DNA from 3 places in the Bifidobacterium breve DSM 20213 genome. Region 1 is predicted to be linked to each of the others. Evidence: riboswitches for the same ligand, from Rfam matches in the RefSeq annotation. Region 1 holds a riboswitch; each other region holds the start of a gene.
What was found. Region 1 has a riboswitch for thiamine pyrophosphate ahead of BBBR_RS00565 (xanthine permease). Riboswitches for the same ligand answer to the same signal wherever they lie in the genome.
Positions count from the first base shown of each region.

Region 2: linked by a shared signal. The riboswitch ahead of BBBR_RS06935 (hydroxyethylthiazole kinase) and the one ahead of BBBR_RS00565 (xanthine permease) in region 1 are both predicted to bind thiamine pyrophosphate.
Region 3: linked by a shared signal. The riboswitch ahead of thiS (sulfur carrier protein ThiS) and the one ahead of BBBR_RS00565 (xanthine permease) in region 1 are both predicted to bind thiamine pyrophosphate.

Region 1 covers NZ_AP012324.1:162,833-168,601, forward strand. Annotated here, with positions in the region: gene BBBR_RS00555 (DnaJ C-terminal domain-containing protein) at 1-465, shown strand, start outside; gene BBBR_RS00560 (heat shock protein transcriptional repressor HspR) at 656-1,243, shown strand; TPP riboswitch at 1,374-1,470, shown strand; partial or broken gene BBBR_RS00565 (xanthine permease) at 1,516-1,662, shown strand; partial or broken gene BBBR_RS00570 (acyl-CoA reductase) at 1,653-2,429, shown strand; gene BBBR_RS00575 (SDR family oxidoreductase) at 2,516-3,286, shown strand; gene BBBR_RS00580 (HAD family hydrolase) at 3,399-4,070, shown strand; gene BBBR_RS00585 (DedA family protein) at 4,222-4,947, shown strand; gene BBBR_RS00590 (P-loop NTPase) at 5,266-5,769, shown strand, end outside.
Region 2 covers NZ_AP012324.1:1,577,112-1,582,880, forward strand. Annotated here, with positions in the region: gene BBBR_RS06930 (glycine--tRNA ligase) at 1-1,409, opposite strand, end outside; TPP riboswitch at 1,661-1,769, shown strand; gene BBBR_RS06935 (hydroxyethylthiazole kinase) at 1,759-2,703, shown strand; gene thiC (phosphomethylpyrimidine synthase ThiC) at 2,885-5,638, shown strand; gene BBBR_RS06945 (ATP-binding protein) at 5,676-5,769, opposite strand, start outside.
Region 3 covers NZ_AP012324.1:788,910-794,678, forward strand. Annotated here, with positions in the region: gene argH (argininosuccinate lyase) at 56-1,528, shown strand; TPP riboswitch at 1,685-1,788, shown strand; gene thiS (sulfur carrier protein ThiS) at 1,966-2,160, shown strand; gene BBBR_RS03230 (thiazole synthase) at 2,172-3,041, shown strand; gene thiF (thiazole biosynthesis adenylyltransferase ThiF) at 3,180-3,989, shown strand; gene BBBR_RS03240 (rhodanese-like domain-containing protein) at 4,134-4,526, shown strand; gene BBBR_RS03245 (HD domain-containing protein) at 4,760-5,293, shown strand; gene BBBR_RS03250 (putative ABC transporter permease) at 5,303-5,769, shown strand, end outside.

The DNA of each region.
Region 1 (5,769 bases):
AAGGGTGCGACCGTGTCCCTGTCCGTGGATGGCAAGAAGTTCAAGGCTCATGTGCCCGCCGGCGTCAAGGACGGTCAGAAGATCAAGCTGGCCGGCAAGGGCAAGCCGGGCATCAACGGCGGCAAGGCCGGCGATTTGTACCTGCACGTCACCGTCAATCCGGATTCCACGTTCTCGATGCGCGGTCGTGACATCGTCATGAACCTGCCCGTCACCGTAGGCCAGGCCGTGGCCGGCGGCAAGGTTGACGCCAAGGACATCGACGGGAACCTGGTTACCTTCAAGGTGCCCGCGGGCTCCAGCTCCGGTGCCGAGGTCAAGTTGGCCGGGCTGGGCGTCAAGCGTGGCAACCAGCCGGGCGACCTGATCGGCCGTGTGCAGATCATGGTCCCTGCCAAGCCGGGTCTGGCGGTCAAGCACGCCGCCAAAGAATTCGACGAAAAAGCCGGCGACTATCTCAACTAACAGGGGCTCCGCTGGCAGAAGCTGAATGAGCGCAATCTTGGCTCCCGCTGGCAGAAGCTGAATGAGCGCAATCTTGGCTCCCGCTGGTGGGAGCTGTCAGCCAAAGGCTGACTGAGGGTGGTCTTGGCTCCCCTCTCTGAGGGGAGCCGGGAGTCGAACCGAAGGCTCTCAAAATCACAGGAGGTGAACAATGGCGCGGTTAGCCAACCAGATGAAGCAGTTGTACGCGATGTGCGCAACCGCGCTCGTGATGGGCAGGGCCGATCTCGACGGAGCCGATGACGTCGGCTTCGACATCGAACTGCCCATCTTCACCGTCGGCCAGACCGCCGAGTTGGCCAACATTCACCCCCAGACCCTCCGTCAGTACGACCGCCTCGGTTTGGTTCGTCCGCAGCGCACGGATGGCGGCGCTCGCCGCTATTGCCTGCGTGACATTGCCCGCCTGACTCGCGCTCAGCGCCTGAGCCAGGACGAAGGCATCAATCTTTCCGGCATCGCACGCATTTTGGTCCTCGAAGAGGAGAATCGCCAACTGCGCCGCGAAGTCAAACGCATGCAAACCGGCGACCAGGAGAGCGTTTTCGCCGCAGGCCGTGACGGCAATATTGTGGAGGTACAACGCTCCAACCGCGCCCGCCTCTGGCGCAACGCCATCCGCCGCGAAACCCGCGAACTGCCCGGCCGCGATACTGCCGCCGATACCGCTGCCGGCGCCACCGGCGACTCCAACTCCACTCCCGCCGACTTCAAGTCCATGGTCCTGTGGGGTTGGTGAGTCTGGCCGCGTTGCTTCGATTCCTTCTCCATTCGTAAAACTGTTTGTTATCTCACATCGGGCAGCTGCCGAAAGAAGCACGAATTTTCTTGACGGAGATGTCAAGGTTTGTTACGGTGACGTGCGAAAACCGATTCGTAAGGGGTGCTTTAGGCTGAGACGGTATGTGCCGAACCCTTCGAACCTGTGAGCTAACACTCGCGTAGGGAATGCGACGGTTGAACTCCTCTGTTCGGCTCGGCATCCCATATGCGCGTTGAGAGAGGAAGCGTATGTCAATACGCAAGGAGCTGACCGCCCAGAACGTACTGCTGGGTTTTCAGCACGTGTTCGTTTCCAATGTTTGGCTTGATCCGGTATTCGTGGCAGGAGCGATTGGCTTACCTATCGCCCTGTCGTCGAACATGATTACGGTTCTTCGCAGACTACCAAATTGATTGCGGGCAAAGTCGCCGGATCCAAGCCCTGTCTAGGTTACGGAGCAAAAGTCGGGTTGGCGTTCATTGGCCGAGAGGCTTTGCGCCCTGATACCTATGCCGATACCGTGCATCGTGTGGCTGTTGACATCGCCACATATGACCAGCAAAGCTGCCTGGCTCCGCAGACCGTGTTCGTGGAGACTAATGGAGCCCTCACCCCTCGTGAAGTGGCTCAGCTGCTCGGTGGCGAGCTTGAGAATCAGCGGCGCAAATATCCGCGCTCCGTATTGAGTGACGCCGAGAACGTGGCCATTCAGCGGGTGCGCACCGACACTGAGATGAGAGCCTTGATGGGCGGGAAGGCCGCGGTGTTCGCCAGTGGCCATAGCACGGCATGGTCGGTGCTGTATCGAGAACTTGACGGTAGCGGTGCCGACGAGGATGTTGCTTCGCTGATGTCGCCGTTGAACCGCACCGTCAACGTGGTGGCGGTGCCAGATTTGTTGGACGCTGCCAGAAGACTGACTTCCTGCCGTGGCTGGCTGCAGAGCTGCGGTGTCGCTGTGGATTCAACCAGACTGTTTGGTCTTGCAGATATATTGGCCGCGGTCGGTGTGAATCGCATCTGTCCGCTCGGTGAGATGGATCGGGCGAAATCCGGCTGGCATCATGATGGGGGCTTCAACCTCATCGATCTGTTGCGCGCGGTGGATGTCGAACGCGGCAGCGACGCGTACAGCGATTCGTTCGATATGGATATGGAATAGGCCTGTGCTGTTGCGGGCAGCAGGGGCTGGTAGCAGGGCGAAAGGCAAGGGCAATGACAGAGCAAAGCGATATGGCACGGCGTCCAATGGTGAATCTGGATGGCAGAACAGCGATTATCACCGGTTCCGGCAAGGGCATAGGAGCGGCCGTGGCGAAATGCCTGGCATCGCACGGAGCCGCTGTCGTCATCAATTACGTACATGACGCCGCCAGCGCGCAGCGCACTGTTGAAGACATCCACTCACTGGGAGGCTTGGCTATAGCTGTACAGGCGGATGTTTGCGATGAATCGCAATCTTCCAAGCTGGTGGGTACCGCTGTCGGCTCATTCGGCGGCGTGGACATCTTAGTGAATAATGCTTTCGGACGCTTCTCCTTTGATCCGCGTCGCCGTTCCACTTTTGCTGGAGGCGATTGGGATGAGTTTGGCGCACAGATCGAGGGATGCCTGCATGGTGCATATCTGATGTGCTCACATGTGGTGCCGCTGATGCGAGCCCAGACCTCCGGGCGTATCATCAACATCTCCAGCAATCTGGTCGATTCGCCCATCGTGCCCTACCATTCGTATATCACTGCCAAAGGCGGCTTGGTCGGCATGACCCGCTCTCTGGCCCAGGAGCTGGGCGGCTTCGGCATTACCGTTAATGCCATTGCCGCAGGTTTGACGGCCGGAACCGCATCCAGCGCAGCCACCACCGAGGATGTTCGTGAACGAATCATTGCCATGACGCCTCTTGGCCGCCTTGCCCGTCCCGATGACATCGCCGGAGGGGTCGCGTTGTTGGCGTCCGACATGGCCGGCTTCATTACCGGGCAATGTCTGCACGTCGATGGTGGTTTGACCATGCGCTGAAGTGCCGGAGCGGTGTGCTGACGCGCTATGGTTGTCGCATCCGGTTGGTGCAATGGAATGCAGCAAGAGTAAAGGCGCCGATTGGCGTGCGGTCATGCGAACGGAGGTAACCATGCTGCTCAAAGCCGTGTTCTGGGATTTGGACGGTACTCTCATCGATTCTGAGCCGCTCTGGCATGACGGTGAGATTGAGATCGCGCACAACAATGGCGGCGAGTGGAACGAGGACCTCGGTTGGGAGTGCTCCGGCACTCCGGTGCCACACGTGGCGGAGGTCATGATTGCGCATGGCTGCACATTGAGCATTCCCGAAATCGACAAGCAGCTCAAGGATTATGTATTCAAGGCGGAGGTCGAACGTCTGCCGTGGATTCCTGGTGTGCAAGACGTGCTGCGTTCGCTCAAGGAAGCCGACATCCCATCCATGCTGGTCACTACTTCGCCTCGCCGCATGGCCGAGAACATCATGAAGCAGGCTGATGGATTGCTTGCCGGCTACGTCTGCGGCGATGATCCGTACGAGCACAAGCCGAGCCCTGCCCCATATCTGGCCGCGGCTGAGAGACTCGGCATCGCGCCTGAAGACATGGTCAAGTGCGTGGTAATGGAAGATTCCTCATCCGGCCTGCGCTCCGGCGCCGCCTCGGGGGCCACACTAATTGCGCAGACTGGCTGGATTCGCACCGACACTTCCGGCCTTGGTCAGTTTGCCTCCATCGACTCGTATGAGGGCATCGATGCGGCCGCGCTGGACGCCTTTGTGCGGCAGCGTTTGGGGGAGTAGAAATTTCGTTTGTATTGCGGAGTTTGTGTGGGAAACCCCCAGTCGACCTGATGTTATAGGCCGGCTGGTAGGGTGTTTGACGGTTTGCATATAACTGTCTGGTTCATTGGGCTGGCAGCTCAATACAAGATTTAGTACTCATAGGAAACACATGGGCTTCGTTAATTTCATCCTCGAACTGCTGAAGGATCCGCGTGCCGCGATTGCCGGTTGGATTGCCATGGGTGTGGCGCCGACCCTCGGCTTCATCTTCCTCATCGTATTTATCGAAACGGGTGTGGTGTTCTTCCCATTCCTGCCGGGCGACTCCCTGCTGTTCGCTGCCGGTGTGTTCGCCGCTCCCGATGCCGCGACCGGCAAGGCTGCGCTGCCGCTGTTCTGGCTGCTGCCGGTGGTCTGGTGCGCCCCGATTGTCGGTGACCAGTGCAATTACTTCATTGGCCACTTCTTCGGCCGCCGCATTATCCAGTCCGGCAAGGTGAAGGCCTTGACCCCGGAGCGTTTGGCCAAAACTGAGCACATGATTGAGAAGTGGGGCCCGCTGGCTGTGTTCCTGGGCCGTTTCTTCCCGTTCATTCGTACGTTCATGCCGTTCATCTCCGGTATTTCCGGCATGCGTTGGAGCCGATTCACCCCGTTCTCGGTGGCTGGCGGCCTGTGCTGGTCCACGCTGTTCACGCTGCTGGGTTACTTCTTCGGCAATATTCCGGCCGTGCAGGATCACTTCGAATTGGTGATCGTGCTGATTCTGCTGGTTTCGCTGGCGCCCACCATCATCGGTTTGCTGAAGGCCAAGTTCGGCAAGAAGAAGCCGGAGTCGGTTGCCGATTCCCAGCTGGATACGATGGAATCCGGTATCGAGAACCTTAATAAGTAGTTTTTGGTGCTGTAGGGTTCGTTTCTTTTCCAAGCCCCGTTCCGCATGTGATGTGCGGAACGGGGCTTTGTTGTGTTATCCACATTGTTGGTGGACAACATGCCGGGGTGTGGATAATTCGGCAAGCTGGAACCACAGAACCTGATTTCGGTTGAAATAGGTTGGCTCGCACGGTTCAATCTCCCTATGAATATCGACACATCCTCTCGCACTGTTCGCGTTGCTCGCTCTCCGGCAGCGGCCGTTTCGTCCCCTCCCCAGTCCGCTGGGGTCGGGCCCTCCCCGCCGCCGCGCTACTACACCCCTCCTCCGCAACCAATGGCTGCGTATGAGAGAAAACGGTCGAACAGGACTCCGGAAGAATCGTTCTCCACGAACGTGGCATTGCACAATATTGTGACCGTGACCTCGGGTCACGGTGGCGTGGGGCTCAGCGTCATGGCCTCTATGCTTGCGCTGACGCTCACGGAGCGTGGGCAAAGCTGCGTGCTGGTCGATGCCGATTTCGTGGCGGGATGCTTGGATCTGCTGCTTGGCCTCGAGCGTGAGCCGGGTCTGCGTTTCAGTCAGATAGACGCTCCGTTGGGCCGTATTGAAGGAGCGGCACTGCGTCATGAGCTCATTGACTGGGAGGGTATTCGTGTGCTGCCGTGCGATCCCTGGAGCACGCGGCAGCCTGAATGGTGGGAAGTGCAGGCCGTGATTCGGGCACTTGCCGAAACGCACGATATTGTCATCGTAGATGCCGGCCAGGGAGGCCTGATTGAAACAGTGAGTGACTTGCGCCATGGAGTGCAGGTGATGGCCGCGGAACTTTCAGTA
Region 2 (5,769 bases), 860 kb from region 1:
GGCTTCAGCGGCACGCGGGTGCGCTTCTCGCCGATGCGGGCGGCCACATAGTCGGCCACCTTGTCGAGAGCGACGCGATCCTGGGCCATGGTGTCACGCTCACGGATGGTCACGGCGTGGTCCTCGAGAGTATCGAAGTCCACGGTAATGCACAGCGGGGTGCCGATCTCGTCCTGACGGCGGTAGCGGCGGCCGATGGCGCCGGACTCGTCGTAGTCGATCATCCACTCGTTGAAGCGCAGGTCATCGGCCAGGTTCTGGGCCACGGTCCGCAGTTCGGGCTTCTTGCTCAGTGGCAGCACGGCGGCCTTGACCGGGGCCAGACGCGGGTCGAGGCGCAGCACGGTGCGCTTGTCGACGCCACCCTTGGTGTTCGGAGCCTCGTCCACGTCATAGGCGTCCACGAGGAAGCACATCAGGGAGCGGGTCAGGCCAGCTGCCGGCTCGATGACGTACGGGATATACTTCTCGCCGGTGGCCTGGTTGAAGTAGCACAGATCCTCGCCGGAGCGCTTGGAGTGCGCGGTCAGGTCGTAATCAGTACGGTTGGCAATGCCTTCGAGCTCGCCCCAGTCGGAGCCCTGGAAACCGAACTTGTATTCGATGTCCACGGTGCGCTTGGAGTAGTGGGAGAGCTTCTCCTTCGGATGCTCGTAGTGGCGCAGGTTCTCCGGCTTGACGCCGAGGTCGATGTACCAGCGGGTGCGGGCGTCAATCCAGTACTGGTGCCATTCCTCGTCGGTGCCGGGCTCGACGAAGAACTCCATCTCCATCTGCTCGAACTCGCGGGTGCGGAAGATGAAGTTGCCCGGAGTGATCTCGTTACGGAAGGACTTACCCATGTTGGCGATGCCGAACGGCGGCTTGGAACGGGAGGAGGTCATCACGTTCTTGAAGTCCACGAAGATGCCCTGCGCGGTCTCGGGGCGCAGGTAGTGCAGGCTGTTCTCGTCCTCGACCGGGCCGAGGTGGGTGCGCAGCATCATGTTGAAGTCACGCGGCTCGGTCCACTGGCCACGGGTGCCGCAGTTCGGGCAGACGATGTCCTTCATGCCGTTCTCCGGCATCGTGTCGCCGTGCTTCTCGGCGTAGGACTCCTCGAGCTTGTCGGCGCGGTTGCGCTTGTGGCAGTTGAGGCATTCGACAAGCGGATCGTTGAACACGCTCACGTGGCCGGAGGCCACCCACACTTCGGGAGGCAGGATGATGGAAGTGTCGACACCGACGACATCAGGACGGGTGACGACCATGGAGCGCCACCATTCGCGCTTGATATTGTCTTTGAGAGCGACGCCGAGAGGGCCGTAATCCCATGCGGAACGGGTGCCGCCGTAGATTTCGCCGGCGGGGAATACAAAGCCGCGACGTTTCGCGAGGGATACAACTTCATCGAGTTTGGACTGAGCCACAATGCACCTTCTGGTTTGAACGGTTTGGGGTCTAATAACAACCGCTTCAGAATAGCCGTATATGGTGACAGGTAGAAAGGCACTGTCGTTTTGCAAATTGCTTTCACTGAAAGCGCGTCAGTGAGAGCAATTTGCAAAAGCCTATGGAAACAATCGCTCTACTACCACGGATAATTCAGACGCGCCAGACCTGACGACACGTATCGAACAAATTCGTCAAGATAATGTCCATGTTGGCGCATAGCGTCGGCAACGTAATGCAGGGGAACTCGCATGTGGTTCGCGAGTTGAGAAAGGCCTAAGCCTGACCCTTAGAACCTGTTGGTTAAGACCATCGTAGGGAGCAGTAATGAGCAGTAGTGCATCATCGTTTACCGGTTCGTCCAGCGACTGTACCACCGGAACACCGGTTTCATCCGATTCACCGATTCGCGAGAACATCGCAGCCGCCGTGCACCGCGTACGCGAGACGACGCCGCTGGCCCAGTCGTTCACCAATTTCGTGACCATCAATCTGGTGGCCAACGCGCAGCTGGCAGCCGGCGGCACTGCGGCCATGAGCTTCCTGCCGGACGACGTGATCGAAACCGCGAAAATCGCGGGCGCCAACTACATCAATGTGGGCACGCTGCTGCCGTTCTATAAGGACGCGCTGCCTGAAATCGCGCAGCGACTCAATTATTTGGACAAGCCGTGGGTGCTCGACCCGGTGGCTGCAGGCATCGGGCGCACCCGCACCTCTATTCTTCAGGCCTTCAAGGCCGCTCCCCCTACTGTGATTCGTGCAAACGCTTCCGAAGTGATCGCGCTGGCGAATATGTGGGGGCTCAACACCGAATCCGCGGGGGACGCTTCCGAACACCGCCCCGCCGGAGTGGAATCCGTCGATGACGTGGATTCCGCAACCGGTGCGGCGGTGGCACTTGCCCGGTATCTGACCGAGCAGCACGCCAAGCATTCGTCTCACGATGCTTCCATCCCCTGTGCAGTGGCCGTGTCCGGCATCGCCGACCTGGTGACCGACGGCGAAACCGTGTACCGGCTGTCGGGCGGCAGCTCGATGATGACCAAAATCACCGGTGCAGGCTGCTCGCTGGGCGGCGTGGTCGCCACGTATCTGGCGGTGTCCGATCCGTTGACCGCTGCGTTGTCCGCGTCGCTGCTGTACAACCGCGCGGGCGAGGTGGCCGATACGACTTCGCATGGGCCGGGCTCGTTCCAGGTCGCGTTCCTTGACGCGCTGTGGAATGTGACCGCCGAGCAAGTGGCGGAATCTGAGATTTTGGTGCAGTAGTGTACTGCCCCCGCTGGCGGGGACTGCCGGCAAAGCCGGCTGGGGGCGGTTCCTGGAGTTACCATCCTCCGCCGCTTCGTGGCACCTCCCGCCAGCAGGAGGAAAACACTCGATACCACATCAACCCCAATTCACCTTTCCAATAAGACTTCCACAAGAAACAACAAAGGTAGGAATAATAATGAGTAATGAATACCCATACGCCTCCATGCGAGACAGCTTCGACCTGTCCGCGTACTTCGTGGTGGGGCCGGAGGACTGCAAAGGCCGTCCGCTGACCGACGTGGTGGATCAGGCTCTGCACGGCGGCGCAACCTTCATCCAACTGCGCGCCAAGGAGGCCGATGCCTCTGAGCTGACCGACATGGCCCGCGACATCGCGCAGATCATCGAGGACAATGAGAAGTCCGATTCCGTGGCCTTTGTGATCGACGACCGTGCCGACGTGGTGTGGCAGGCCCGCCGCAAGGGCATCAAGGTGGACGGCGTGCACATCGGCCAGACCGACATGGAGCCGCGCGAAGCCCGCGCCCTGCTCGGCGACGAGGCCATCGTGGGTCTGTCGGCTGAGACCGAAAGCCTCGTTCAGCTCATCAACGAGCTGCCCGACGGCTGCATTGACTACATTGGTGCCGGTCCTCTGCACGTCTCCACCACCAAGCCCGAGGCTTCCGTGGGCGGCAACGACGGCTCCGGCAAGACGCTGGACGCCGCCCAGATCAACACCATCTGCGTCGCCAGCGAGTTCCCGGTGGTCGTGGGCGGCGGCGTGACCGCAGCCGATATGGCCATGCTCGCCGGCACCAAGGCCGCTGGCTGGTTCGCGGTCTCCGCCATCGCGGGTGCCGAGAACCCGGAAGAGGCCGCGCGCACCATGGTCGAAGGCTGGAAGGCCGTCCGCGGCGACAAGAAGCACGGCTACGCGCCGCGCGTCGTAGCCCACACCCCCGCTGCTGATACTCAGGCTGCTCAGGAAGGGGCCGCAAAGCCTGGCTCCGAGGCCACTGAGAAGAAGTTCACCAACGCCAAGGACGCCAAGGATGCCCAGAAGCTCGCCAAGCAGCAGCGCGTGGACATCGCCGCCCGTGGTTCCAAGCAGCGCGACAAGGCGCACATCCGCAAGACCAAGTCCGTACCGTTCACCTATCAGTATGGTTCCTACGACCTGGAAGTGCCGTACACCGAAATCAAGCTGAGCGACACGCCCGGCGTGGGCCCGAACCCGCCGTTCCACGACTACAACACCGAAGGCCCCAAGTGCGACCCGAAGGAAGGTTTGAAGCCCCTGCGTCTCGACTGGATCCGCGACCGCGGCGACATCGAAGACTACGAGGGCCGCCGCCGCAACCTTGAGGATGATGGTAAGCGCGCCATCAAGCGCGGCCGCGCCACCAAGGAATGGCGTGGACGCAAGCATGAGCCGATGCGCGCCAAGGACCACCCGATCACCCAGATGTGGTACGCCCGCCACGGCATCATCACCCCGGAGATGCAGTACGTGGCCACCCGCGAGAACTGCGATGTGGAGCTCGTGCGCTCCGAGCTGGCCGCCGGCCGCGCGGTGATGCCCTGCAACATCAACCACCCCGAGGCCGAGCCGATGATTATCGGATCCGCCTTCCTGACCAAGCTCAACGCCAACATGGGCAACTCGGCCGTCACCTCCTCCATCGACGAGGAAGTGGAGAAGCTGACGTGGGCCACCAAGTGGGGCGCCGATACCGTGATGGACCTGTCCACCGGTAACGACATCCACACCACCCGTGAGTGGATTCTGCGCAACTCCCCCGTGCCGATCGGCACCGTGCCGATGTACCAGGCCCTCGAAAAGGTCGAGGATGATGCCTCCAAGCTGAGCTGGGAGCTGTTCCGCGACACCGTGATCGAACAGTGCGAGCAGGGTGTGGATTACATGACCATCCACGCCGGTGTGCTGCTGCGTTACGTGCCGCTGACCGCCAACCGCGTGACCGGCATCGTCTCCCGCGGTGGCTCCATCATGGCCGACTGGTGCCTGCGCCACCACCAGGAGAGCTTCCTGTACACGCACTTCGACGAGCTGTGCGACATCTTCGCCAAGTACGACGTGGCGTTCTCTCTGGGCGATGGCCTGCGCCCCGGCTCCCTGGCCGACGCGAACGACGCCGCGCAGCTTTCCGAGCTCATGACTCTGGGCGAGCTGACCGAGCGCGCCTGGGCCAAGGACGTGCAGGTGATGATCGAGGGCCCGGGCCACGTGCCGTTCGACACCGTGCGTATGAACATCGAGCTGGAGAAGGCCGTGTGCAAGGGCGCCCCGTTCTACACCCTCGGACCGCTGACCACCGATACCGCTCCGGGTTACGACCACATCACCTCCGCCATCGGCGCCACCGAGATCGGTCGTTACGGCACCGCTATGCTGTGCTACGTGACCCCGAAGGAACACCTCGGCCTGCCGAACAAGGATGATGTGAAGCAGGGCGTGATCGCCTACAAGATCGCCTGCCACGCCGCAGACATCGCCAAGCACCACCCGCACGCGATGGATCGTGACAATGCGATTTCCAAGGCTCGCTTCGAGTTCCGTTGGCTCGACCAGTTCAATCTGTCCTACGATCCGGACACCGCCATCGCCTTCCACGATGACACCCTGCCCGCCGAGCCGGCCAAGATGGCGCACTTCTGCTCGATGTGCGGCCCGAAGTTCTGCTCGATGGCCATCTCCCAGAACATCCGCAAGGCATTCGGTGGCGAGGCCGCTCAGCAGCAAATCGTGAAGGAGGCTGCTGCTGGCGTCGACTCCGAGGCACTGGCTAAGGCCAAGGCCAATGTCGATAATGACGTGGTGTCTGCCAACGTGCTCAGCCCCGAAGAAATCCTCGCCGGCATGGATGCGATGAGCGAAAAGTACACCGCCCAAGGCGGCAAGCTCTACTCCACCGCCCAGGAGTAATTTTTCTCTGGCTCCCCTCAGAGAGGGGAGCCAGCAATTATTTATGATGCCTGAGCTCGGGACGACGCTCGACTCGCTCGAAGGCGGTGACGAGGTCGGCAGCACGGATCGCGCCGCGGCGGTCCTTGGCG
Region 3 (5,769 bases), 630 kb from region 1:
GATAGTCTGACAAGCAGTCTGATTTGTTTGCAATCCATGGTTTCAAGGAGCCTTCATGACTGAGAACAACGAACATCTGGCCCTGTGGGGTGGTCGCTTTACATCCGGCCCGTCGCCGGAACTGGCCCGACTGTCCAAGTCCACGCAGTTCGACTGGCGTCTGGCCGACGACGATATCGCCGGTTCCCGTGCCCACGCCCGTGCTCTCGGCCGTGCGGGACTCCTGACTGCCGACGAGCTGCAGCGCATGGAAGATGCGCTCGACACTCTCCAGCGCCATGTGGATGACGGTTCCTTTGCTCCTATCGAAGACGATGAGGATGAGGCCACTGCCCTCGAACGTGGCTTGATCGATATTGCCGGCGATGAGCTCGGCGGCAAGTTGCGTGCCGGCCGTTCCCGCAACGACCAGATCGCTTGCCTGATTCGCATGTGGCTGCGCCGTCACTCCCGTGTGATTGCCGGATTGCTGCTTGACTTGGTTAATGCCCTGATTGAGCAGAGCGAAAAGGCCGGTCGCACCGTGATGCCGGGCCGTACGCACATGCAGCATGCCCAGCCGGTGCTGCTTGCTCACCAGCTTATGGCTCACGCTTGGCCGCTGATTCGCGACGTGCAGCGCCTGATTGATTGGGACAAGCGCATCAATGCCTCTCCGTACGGCTCCGGCGCGCTGGCCGGCAATACACTCGGCCTTGACCCGGAAGCGGTGGCTCGCGAGCTCGGCTTCTCCCGTGTGACCGACAACTCCATCGACGGCACCGCAGCCCGTGACCTGGTCGCCGAATTCGCATTCGTGGCCGCCATGACCGGCGTGGACATCTCCCGTCTGTCCGAGGAAATCATTATCTGGAACACCCAAGAGTTCGCCTTCGTCAAGCTCGATGACGGCTACTCCACCGGATCCTCCATCATGCCGCAGAAGAAGAACCCGGATATCGCCGAGCTCGCCCGTGGCAAGTCCGGCCGTCTCATTGGCGACCTGACCGGTCTGCTGGCCACTCTGAAGGGTCTGCCCACCGCCTACGCACGCGACCTGCAGGAAGACAAGGAAGCGGTGTTCGATCAGGTCGACACGCTCGAAGTGCTGCTACCCGCGTTCACCGGCATGGTCAGAACCATGCGCTTCGATGCCGACCGTTTGGAAGCTGAAGCCCCGACCGGCTTCGCCTTGGCCACTGACATCGCCGAATGGCTTGTCAAGAACGGCGTGCCATTCCGCCATGCTCACGAGCTCTCCGGCGCCTGCGTCAAGCTCGCCGAAGGCCGTGGCCAGGAACTCTGGGATCTGACCGACGAGGACTTCATCGAGACCTTCGCCGCATTCCTGCCGGCCGGAAAGGCTCCGGGCGTGCGTGAAGTGCTCTCCAGCCACGGTTCGGTCGACTCCCGCAACGGCAAGGGCGGCACCGCCTATGGTCGTGTGCGCGAGCAGATTGCCGACGCCAAGGCCAGTGTCGAAGAGCTCAAGTTGTTCCCGGCCTCCACTTCTGACGGTTCCGCGTATAAGGCCCCCGGCACGTTTTAAACTGCGCTCCCGTTGGCGGGGGCTGTCGGCGAAGCCGACTGGGGGTGGTCGCGAAGGTCTTCGTCCACATGACCACCCTCAGTCTCGCTCCGCGATCCAGCTCCCGCCAGCGGGAGCTAGGTTTTGCGTTGTCATCGCAACGGCCTACACTGAATAATCGTAACGAACGGGAGCCGTAAGGCTGAGAGGAAGTTGCCAGACTTCGACCGGGGAACTTGACGCGGGTCATGCCGCCGTAAGGAATCGTTGTTCTTGATTTGTTAGGTTTCCTGCAACAGTCTTTCATTCCGTTTGCATAATTTAGCCGTATGACGGGTCGTGGTGTAGCCAATGCATCGCGGCGGCCACACGGTCGCATGATTGGGTTCATGAATGGGCGCACCACTTAAGGTACGGTTCGTTTCGTGCACCCTTTTTTACTATTCGGAAAGGTTGTTATGCAGGTCAACGGAGAGCAAGTCAAGCTCGATACGCCGGTCAGCGTTGCCGACTATCTCGAAGCACACGGATTCCGCGCCGAACGCGTGGCCATCGAACTTAACGGTGAGATTATTCCGCGCGACAAGCGTGCCGATGCCATGCTTGACGACCAGTGCGTTATGGAAATCGTACAGTTTGTTCAGGGTGGCTGAAAGGAAGAGCTATGAGCAATATCAATCCGGTTACTGAAGCATCCGTTGAGGCGACGCCGCTGCCGCCGCAGCCCGCCGTCACCAATCCGGTCGGTACCGCTGCGCCGATTCTGCCGGTGGAAGACAAGCCGCTGAATCTGGGAGGCCACGAATTCCAGTCGCGATTCATCTTGGGCTCCGGCCGCTATGACCTGAACCTCATCAAGGCCACGGTCGAGCATGCCGGTACGCAGATCGTCACTATGGCGCTACGCCGCGCGCAGACTACCGAAAACAGCGTGCTCGACTATATTCCCGAAGGTATCACGCTGCTGCCCAACACCTCCGGCGCGCGTAACGCTGAGGAAGCCGTGCGTATTGCACGATTGGCACGCGAAGTCTGCCACACCGACTTCGTCAAAGTCGAAATCGAACACGAGACCAAATACCTCTTGCCGGACAACGCTGAAACCATCCGTGCCACTGAAATGCTGGCCAAGGAAGGCTTCGTGGTCATGCCCTATATGTTCCCGGATCCAATCGCAGCCCGTCAGCTTGAAGAAGCCGGTGCTGCCGCAGTTATGCCGCTCGGCTCGCTGATTGGTTCCAACATGGGCTTGCGCATGCGTGATTTCATCGAGATCATCATCGCCAACGCGCACGTGCCGGTTATTATCGACGCCGGCATCGGCCGCCCGAGTCAGGCTTGCGATGCCATGGAAATGGGTGCGGATGCGGTGATGGCGTACACGGCTGTGGCCTCCGCTGGAAATATTCCGTTGATGGCTGAGGCGTTCAAGCACGCCATCGATGCGGGTCGTGCGGCCTACCTGTCTGGTCTCGGCAAAGTGACCGAAGGCCAGGCTGTGCCGTCCAGCCCGACCACAGGGTATTTGCACTGATTGGGTATTGGCTCCCCTTTCTGAGGGGAGCTGGCCGTGTAGCGGACTGAGAGGAATTCGCGAGGCAGCGTTAAAACTTCCTCTCAGTTACCTGTGATGACAGCGTCCCTCCGGAGAGGACAGAAACATGGAGAAAACATGGCATTGACGGATGAACAGGTGGAGCGGTACGCGCGTCATCTGATTTTGAAGGGCGTGGGTGTCAAAGGGCAGAAGCGTCTGCTGGCTTCCAGTGTGCTGATTATCGGCGCGGGCGGGCTCGGTTCGCCGGTTGCTCTGTATCTGGCGGCAGCCGGAGTCGGTCGCATCGGACTCGTGGATGGCGATATGGTGGATTTGAGCAATCTGCAACGCCAGATTATCCACACCACTGCACGGGTGAACGAGCCCAAGGTGGAGTCAGCGGCTGCGGCCATCCGTGAACTCAACCCGGACGTGACGGTCGACACTTACTATGAGCTTGTTGATGCCAACAATATCGCCGGCCTCATCGAGGCATACGATCTGGTGATAGAGGCCACCGACAATTTCGCCGCGAAGTTCCTTATCAATGACGCTTGTGTATTGGCCAATAAACCGTATATTCATGCGGGTGTGGTCGGATTCGCAGGTCAGGTGATGACCGTCATTCCCGGTGAAGGCCCGTGCTATCGCTGTATTTTCCGCGACATGCCTGCCGCTGGCGAGATTCCGACTTGCAAGGAAGCTGGCGTCTTGGGTGCGGTGGTCGGCGTGATCGGCAGTCTGGAAGCCACTGAAGCCGTCAAGCTGATAGTTGGCGTGGGGGAGCCGTTGGTGGGCCGCATGCTCACCGTGGATGCGTTGAACATGAATATTCGACGGGTGCCATTGCCGGAGCATGTGCCGGATTGCCCGGTGTGTGGTGAGCAACCGACCATCACCGCCATTGACTCGGCCAACTATATTCAGCCGGCCTGCGCGATTTAGAGCTATATGGCTCCCTCTCTGAGGGGAGCTGTCACCGTAGGTGACTGAGGGGAGTTGCTACGGTTGAGCAAGCCTCCCCTCAGTCCGCTACGCGGACAGTTCCCCTCCAGAGGGGAGCCAAGATCAGAACGAGAGGGGAAGAACATGCCTATTGCTTTGCATAATGTGGTTGATGCCGATGAGAGCGGTGAGTGTGCGTATCGTCACATCACGCCGGAAGAATTCGCCGAGCTCGACCCGAATACGGTTACGCTGCTCGATTTGAGGGAACCGGCCGATTTCGCCGCTCACCCGGTCGAAGGTGCCATCAATGCTCCTCTTGATCCATTGGCTCATGTACTCAAAACCGTGCCCAAGGATCGAACTGTTGTGGTCTATTGCGCCCAAGGTTGGTGGAGCGAGGAAGTGGCCGAAATTCTCGCCGATCGCGGTTACGATGTGGCCAGCCTCTATGGAGGCTTTCAAGGCTATCTTGATTATCTCGAATCCCACCACGATCAACAGCTCAACAGCCGATTGGCCGCAACGTATCTCTGACCTCTCGGCGCAAGGAATTCTCGTAATAATCCCTGATTTCGAGAGATCTTTGCACTGACTCGTGCTAAGCGCAAAGATTTCTCGAACAGTTCCTATTGTCGTTCTTTTGGATGAGTGTGCACGGTAATGTGCGTGCCCTACAATCGGTCACGGTGTTACCCGATAAATACTTGAATGTTGTCGGGTAATCACATGGAATGAACCGAACCAGCCCGAACGGGAAGGACGAAACCGTGGGACGCCTGCTCACTCGAGCGCAGATTCAACGCTTGGTCGCCAAGCATGGCCGTGAAGTCATCGAACATCAGCACATGCAGATCGAACGTTGCTGCTATCAGCACGGCAATGTCACCACATTCGAGCATTCCATACGTGTGGCGTGCCTCGCCGTTTGGCTGGCGGATCGCGCACATCTCTGGTACCACGTGAATCTCAGGTCTCTGATTCGTGCGGCTCTCCTGCACGACTACTTCCTGTACGACTGGCACGACTGGGACAACGGGCAACACCGTTGGCACGGCTTCACCCATGGCCATGCGGCCTTGATGAACGCTTTGAAGGATTTTGACCTCAACGACATCGAACGCAACAGCATCGAAAACCATATGTTCCCGATGACCCCTGTGCCGCCCGCCTATATCGAAGGATACCTTGTCACGTTGTCGGATAAGCTTTCGGCCACCGCCGAAACGTTCTCGTTCGACCGGTTCAACAAGCCACATCTGCCCTCGTTGGAGGCACACATCAAACACCGCGTTGCAAGGTGATTACCGCCGATGATAATTGCGCTTGAACACTACTTCCTCTGGTTCCTGTTCTACAGCTTTGTGGGCTGGGTCTATGAATCCATCCTTGTTTCTTGCCAAGAACGTCGCTTGGTAAACCGTGGATTCCTCAACGGTCCGCTGTGCCCGATTTACGGCACCGGTGCGGTACTGGGCATTGCCGTGCTCGGCAATCTCCATAATCCAATCATCATCTTTCTGATTTCGATGGTCGGCGCCACGATTCTTGAATACACGACCTCGTGGGTTATGGAGGAGCTCTTCCACGCACGTTGGTGGGATTACTCGAATTTCCGTTTCAATGTCCAAGGGCGTGTGTGCCTTTTAGGGGCGGTGATTTTCGGTATTGCCGGTGTAGTGATTGTGCTCGGCGCCCAACCATACGTGGCACAGTTCACTGACCTGATTCCTGTGCCAATGTTGCACACGTTGGTCACGGTACTGGCTCTGGTCACCAT